DNA from 2 places in the Bradyrhizobium sp. A11 genome. Region 2 is predicted to be linked to the other one. Evidence: riboswitches for the same ligand, from Rfam matches in the RefSeq annotation. Region 2 holds a riboswitch; the other holds the start of a gene.
What was found. Region 2 has a riboswitch for cobalamin ahead of WI560_RS14605 (TonB-dependent receptor). Riboswitches for the same ligand answer to the same signal wherever they lie in the genome.
Positions count from the first base shown of each region.

Region 1: it holds a riboswitch for cobalamin, as region 2 does, so the genes downstream of both, WI560_RS10835 (energy-coupling factor ABC transporter permease) here and WI560_RS14605 (TonB-dependent receptor) in region 2, are expected to answer to the same signal.

Region 1 covers NZ_CP149509.1:2,355,345-2,358,546, reverse strand. Annotated here, with positions in the region: gene cobT (nicotinate-nucleotide--dimethylbenzimidazole phosphoribosyltransferase) at 1-323, opposite strand, end outside; gene cobF (precorrin-6A synthase (deacetylating)) at 334-1,083, opposite strand; gene WI560_RS10835 (energy-coupling factor ABC transporter permease) at 1,124-1,801, opposite strand; cobalamin riboswitch at 1,838-2,057, opposite strand; gene cobA (uroporphyrinogen-III C-methyltransferase) at 2,103-2,834, opposite strand; gene WI560_RS10825 (cobyrinate a,c-diamide synthase) at 2,831-3,202, opposite strand, start outside.
Region 2 covers NZ_CP149509.1:3,168,125-3,171,326, forward strand. Annotated here, with positions in the region: gene WI560_RS14585 (adenylate/guanylate cyclase domain-containing protein) at 1-148, shown strand, start outside; gene WI560_RS14590 (hypothetical protein) at 255-431, shown strand; gene WI560_RS14595 (hypothetical protein) at 596-805, shown strand; gene WI560_RS14600 (hypothetical protein) at 904-1,167, shown strand; cobalamin riboswitch at 1,207-1,421, shown strand; gene WI560_RS14605 (TonB-dependent receptor) at 1,535-3,202, shown strand, end outside.

The sequences.
Region 1 (3,202 bases), 810 kb from region 2:
AGGCGCGAGCCAAGCTCGCGCGCCAGCACCGAGATCGCAGCACCGCCGGAGGCAAAATTCGCCATCATCGCGATGGTCACTTGTTGCGGATAGGCCGAGACGCCCTGCGCGACGATGCCGTGGTCGCCCGCGAAGACGATGATCGGCACGCGCGCCGCGCGCGGCTGCTCGGTCGCTTGCAAACCGGCGAGCTCGATCGCGAGCTGCTCGAGCCGGCCGAGCGCGCCGGTCGGCTTCGTCAGCTGCGCCTGACGCGCGATCGCCGCCTCGCGATGAAGCGCGGAGATCGCGGGGCAGTTCCGGGTGACCCATTCGGGGAGCATGCTGCCTCGCTTAACGCCTGCGCTTGAGAATATAGCTGTCCATGATCCAGCCATGCCGCGCGCGCGCTTCCTGCCGTGCCGCGACGATGCGCCGGCCGGTTTCGGCGAGGGCGCCGGACATGATGATCTGATCGGGCATGCCGAGATAGGCGCCCCAATAGATGTGAATTCCTGCCGGATCCAACGATTCGAATGCCGTGCCGCCGTCGAGCATCACCACCACGGTGTCGACGCCTTGCGGCCAGCCGCCTTCGCGCAGGCGTCGCCCGGTCGTGACCAGGAACGGCTCGCCGATGTCGTTGAGCGGCAGCGCATGGGCCGCGCACAGCGCCTGGATCGACGTGATGCCGGGCACGACCTCGATTCTGGGCAAGGGAGCGAGCCGCCGCGCGATGCGCAGCGAGGAATCATACAGCGAAGGATCGCCCCAGATCAGCAGCGCGACCTTGCCGTCGCTTCCGAGCTGATCTGCGATCGTCTCGGACCAGGTCGCGGCGACCGCATCGTGCCAGTCGTCCACGCCCTTGCGGTAATCCGCCTCGGCAGCATCGCGCACGGGAAGATCGAACTCGGCGATGGCTGTCGTGTCGCTGGTGAGCACATCCGCGCAGATCGTCCGCCTGAGATCGGCGAGATCGGATTTCGCCGTTCCCTTGCGCGGGATCAGGACGAGGTCGGCGGCGTTGATGGCGTCAACTGCGGCGCGCGTGAGCTGCGCGGGATCGCCGCAACCGATGCCGATCAGGGAGAGCGTGAGCATTGCGCGTGGGGGCGGCCATGACGGCCGCCCCTTGTCTCAGTTAAGCTGCGTTGTGCAGGCGCGGAGTGACGAGGCCGGGCGCGGTGACGCCGCGCAGCGACTTCGCCAGCGCCAGCACGGCGAGATCGGCCAGCGGCTCGATCACGATCACGAGCGCGTAGGACGCCGCAAACGTCGCGATGCTGGCGAGGTTGCTCATCGCAAAGCCGGAGCCATAGAGCGCCCAGAACGCCACCCAGGCGATCACGCCGGCCTGATAGGTGGTCGACAGCGCCAATGCCTGCCGATACTTCAGGTCGACATAGGCCGTGTTGCGCGGAATGATCCGCGTGGCGATCGCCTGGATCGCGAACAGCGGCACCAGCAGCGTCGTGACGTTCATACCGTATTGCGGCAGATCGACCGGCTCGAGCAACACGCCCTGAAGCAGCAGGCCGAACGCGAGGCCGAAGGCCGCCGGCGCAGCACCGAACAGCAGGAACAAGGTCGAGCCGAGGATGAAGTGCACCTCGGAGACGCCGACCGGGAAGTGCGGCAGGATCTCGAAGAACGTGAAGACGAGGACCGTCGTGGCCAAAGTGCGCGCCGCGAACGAGCCGATACCCTGCTCGCGCACGGTTTGGGCTGCGAGCTTCAAGGCAACGCCGCCTGCGGCGATGCCGGTTGCGTAACTCAGCACGAGCTTGGCGCCCGTCACTAGACCGGGTTCGATATGCATGGCTCAGATCCTTCCTGCCGTCACACCCGACGGCCTTGGCCTCAAAACGTGCAGGGCCGGTCTCCTGGCTCGCGGTTCACTGGGTTCTCCGGCCTTCCCGAACCTTGCGGCCCAGTGGCTGATCGAAGTCCCTCACCGCTTACAGTCGCGGGGGCGGCTGGGGTTTTGGGCGCCGCAACTTGGTCCGCCCATCCCCATTCCCGATTATGCTCCGGCGCTTTGCGCCGCGTCGAGCACCTTGCTTCTCCTGTGTGCCCCTTTCGCCGAGCCTGCGTCAAGGGGCGAGGCGCGGCCGGGGCGATCACGACGGATAATCCCCGGCCAGCGCACCGAACAGGATCACGGCGGCGGTCGAAGGAGCGCCACCGCGGGCAAGCTGCTCGGCCAGCTCAACAATGGTGGTGCGGACCAGCCGCTCGTCGGGTCGGCCGAGGGATTCGGCGACCAGCGCCGGGGTCTCCGCGGCGAGGCCGTGCGCGATCAATTTTGCGGCAAGCGCCGGAAAGGTGCGCCGGCCCATATAGACCACGGTCGTCGCCTCGGGATCGGCCAGCGCCGCCCAGTTCAGATTCGGCGGCAGCTCGCCGGTGACGTCGGCGCCGGTGATGAACTGCACCCGGCGCGAGGTGTGGCGCCGGGTCAGGGGAATGCCGGCTTGCGCGGCGGCGACGCAGGCCGAGGTGACGCCGGGAACGATCTCATAGCCGATGCCGGCCTCGCGCAGCGTCTCGATCTCCTCCTCGAGCCGGCCGAAAATGCCGGCATCGCCGGACTTCAGCCGCACCACGCGCACCCCTGTTGCGGCATAGTCGACCAGCAGGCGGTTGACGTGATGCTGCTTGGTCGAGGGCCGCCCGGCGCGTTTGCCGACCGCGACGAGATTGGCGCCCGGCCGGGCGAGATCGAGGATCGCACCCGAGGCGAGATCGTCATAGAGCACGACGTCGGCCTCGCGCAGCCGCGCCGCGCCCTTGAGCGTGAGCAGCTCGGGATCGCCGGGTCCGGCGGAGACGAAGGAAACGAACCCGCTCACCGGTCCTCCGCGATCAGATGAAAGAAGGTGCCGCTGACATGGCCGCGCTGCGAGCCGGTCTCGGCGATGACGGCGCCGGTGGCATCATGCACGACCGCCAGCGGCGTGTCAGGCTGGGCGAGAATGGTCGAATAGTGGAACTCGTGACCGCGCAGACGCGTGCCGGGACGATGTCCCGGCATCGGTGCGGCGAGCGCCGCGAGGCGATAGCCCAGATGCATGCGGCGCTTGGCAAAGCTGGTCTCGAGGCCAAGCAGGCCCGTCATCTCATGGCGGACACTTTCCGCGTCGGTCAACCCGGCCCCCAGCACCATGTAGCCCCCGCACTCGCCATGCACCGGCCGCGTCTCGGCGAAGGCACGAAGGCC
Region 2 (3,202 bases):
CGATGCGGCGCGCGCTGCATTCAACGCGGCCCTCGAAGCCGTTCCCGGTGACGGGCCCTCGCGCACGATGCTCGGCCGCATCGCGCAGCTCGAGGCGAGCCCGCCCGACGAGGCATGGGACGGTGCCTGGCGGCTCGACAGCAAATAGGCTGCCCGCACCGGAAAAATTGCTTCTGCTCGATAACGATGTTCGCCGTGACCTATTTCCCGGGCTTAGGTTGAATGTCCTTGAGGCGTTTGATGGGGACACGCCGATGCCAGAACTTCAGGACAGGCTGGAACGGTTTGAGACGCTCACCGCCGAATGCGAGCTGATCGCCAAGCTCGCCACCGATGGCAGCAAGCGCGAGTTCTATCTGAAGCTTTCGGAGCAATACCGTCAGTTGGCGGTCGACATGCGGCAGGCGATCGCGACCGAGGCTGCGGCCTGAGGCCGGCTGCAATCCGTTCTTAAGGTTTGGCGCGCATCCTGATGGCATGCGGGCGTCGCTGATAGGTGATGCCCGTGGTGGGAAGGCCGGGGTTCGTTGCAATGCAGCGTATCCCGTGAACGTGATTTGCCATGCCTGTTTGCCATGCCTGACAGGGGCATCCCATGCGCCTCGTTGCCGTGATCATCATCGCGCTCATGACGGCGGCCTGCGATCAGGAGCAGGACATCACCGGCTCGACGCCGCCCTGTCCCTTGCGGAACTACAGCTACAATCCCCGCGACATGAACCAGTGCGTCAACGCCTGCAAGGCATGCGATCGCGGCACGACCGTCACCTGCTCGACCTCCTGCACCCTCAAGGGCGCGCGCTGACGGCTGCCCCGGAGCTGCCTCGCGCAACCGGCGGTGCTTGGGCACCGGAACGATTCACTTGGGTTAATCATTGAAGAGGCGGCAGGACGTGGAGTCCGATGGAAATGGGTATGCTCGATCCCGGTCGATTTCTGGTGTCGTGCTCGCATTGCGAGGCCTGGCCGATGGCCGCCAATGTGAAGCGGTCGAGCTGGTCGGCGTCTCCGCATGAGGTCGGGTTCGTCTGCACGCGCTGCCGCCGCGAGGAAACCGCGATCGTCTCGGCCTCCGGCGAACTGACCCCGGTCAAGCGCGTCGATGTTCCGCCACGCGATGTCACGGCCGCCTGGGCCCAGGCGCAACGTCCGCGCGGACGGACCTGAGCGCCGCCCAACGGTCGATTGACACGCTGCCGGGGCGACACGTAAATGGCCGGCGACGGTTCTCCTCACGGAGATCAAAAGGGAATGTGGTGCGGGATGTCCCAATGCCGGGATCTATGCCAACGCCACGGCTGCCCCCGCAACTGTAAGCGGTGAATCTTTCGTCCTGTGCCACTGGGAATCTCGGTCCTGGGAAGGCGACGCAAGGTCACGACCCGCGAGCCAGGAGACCTGCCGTCAGCCGTGGTCACACGCGAAGATGTCGGTCGGGGAGTACAGACATTGGCTTCATCGGAGCAGTCCGCCGCTCTGCCGTGAAACCTCGTTCGCTGTGACGTGCCACTGACGTCATACCGAGGTTACAACAATGTCCCGTCTCGTTTCTGCCGCCCGGCGCCTCAGCGCCGGCCTGCTCGCGTCCGTCTCGCTCCATTCGCTCGATCTATCCTCCGCCTTCGCCCAGCAGGGGCTTGCCGAGCAATTGCCGCCGATCGAGGTGAGCAAGCCCGCCGATCAGAACCGCACGCGGGCGAGGGCGACCGGTGAGGGCGAGGCGACGCGGCCGCGACGCACCGCGAACGTTGCGCCGCCAGGCGATGGCACCGGCTCATCCGGCTCGGGCTCGGAGGCTGTCGCCGGCGGCGGCGGTATCGTCGGGGCCGCCACGACCGTGATCACGGCCGCGGATATCGCGCATTCGCCGTCGCAGGCGCTTGCCGAGATCATCGCCACGCAGGTGCCGGGAGCCCAGATCACGACGTTCTATGGCGGCCAGATCGGCGCCAAGACCAGCGTGGACCTGCGCGGCTTCGGCGCCTTTGCCACCGCCAACACGCTGGTGCTGGTCAACGGCCGGCGGCTCAACGACGTCGACATGGCGCAGGTGGACCTCTCCACCATCCCGCTCAATTCCATCGAGCGCATCGAGATCACGCGCGGCAATTCCGGCGCGGTGCTCTACGGCGACAACGCGGTCGGCGGCGTGATCAACATCGTCACCAAGACCGGCGCCGGCGGACCGCCCGTGACTGCGCGCATCGAGGCCGGCTTCGGCTCGTTCAACACCAAACTCGGCAACGTCTCGACCGCGCTCAATTCCGGGCCATGGTCGACCTCGTTCTACGGCAATGCCGTCAGGACCGACGGCTATCGCGACAACAATCGCTATTCCCAGCAAAACGGCGTCGGCAATCTCAACTACACCACGCCAGGCCTGAGCGCGTTTCTCACCGTCACCGGCGACAATCAGGAACTGCGGCTGCCGGGCGGCCGCACCGTCGATCCCTCGATCGGCCTCGACGAGCTCAGGACCAACCGCCGAGGCACCAGCACGCCGTTCAATGCCGCCAACCAGCAGGGCTTCAGCGCGACGGCCGGGTTTACCAGGACCCTGGTCAATGGCGTCGATCTCATCGTCGACGGCGGTGTGCGCGACAAGAAGCAGCAGAGTGCGTTCTTCTCCAGCCCGACGCCGGTTCCGGCCTTCTTCACCTCGACTTATGTCGAGTCCCAACTGACGAATTGGTCGATCACGCCGCGGCTCAGCGTGAAGAGCCTGCTGCTCGGCCTGCCGTCGCAGCTGCTGACCGGCATCGATTATTACGATGCGAGCTTCGAGCAGAACCGCGGCGCCGGGCAGGGGCTCGCCGCCTGGCACAATTACGACCTGAGGCAGCAGACGGTCGCAGGTTATTTCCAGCACACATTGGGCGTGCTGCCCACGACCGACGTCTCCTACGGCGTGCGGATGCAGAACGTCCGTCTTGCGGCACGCGACAATTTCGACGCGGCGGCGCCGTTCAACGCCGATATCGGTGCGCTGCCGCTGACGAACGACGAGACCCAATACGCGCTGCATCTCGGAGCCGAGCATCGTCTCAACGACGTGGTCTCGCTGTTCGCTCGCGCCGCGCGCGCGTTCCGCACGCCTGACGTCGACGAGCGCCTGTCCTCGGGGCCGTCCTTCGATCCCCTGACTTTCGCCGCGATCCCGCAAACGTTCCAGCTCAAGACCCAGACCTCGCAGGACATCGAG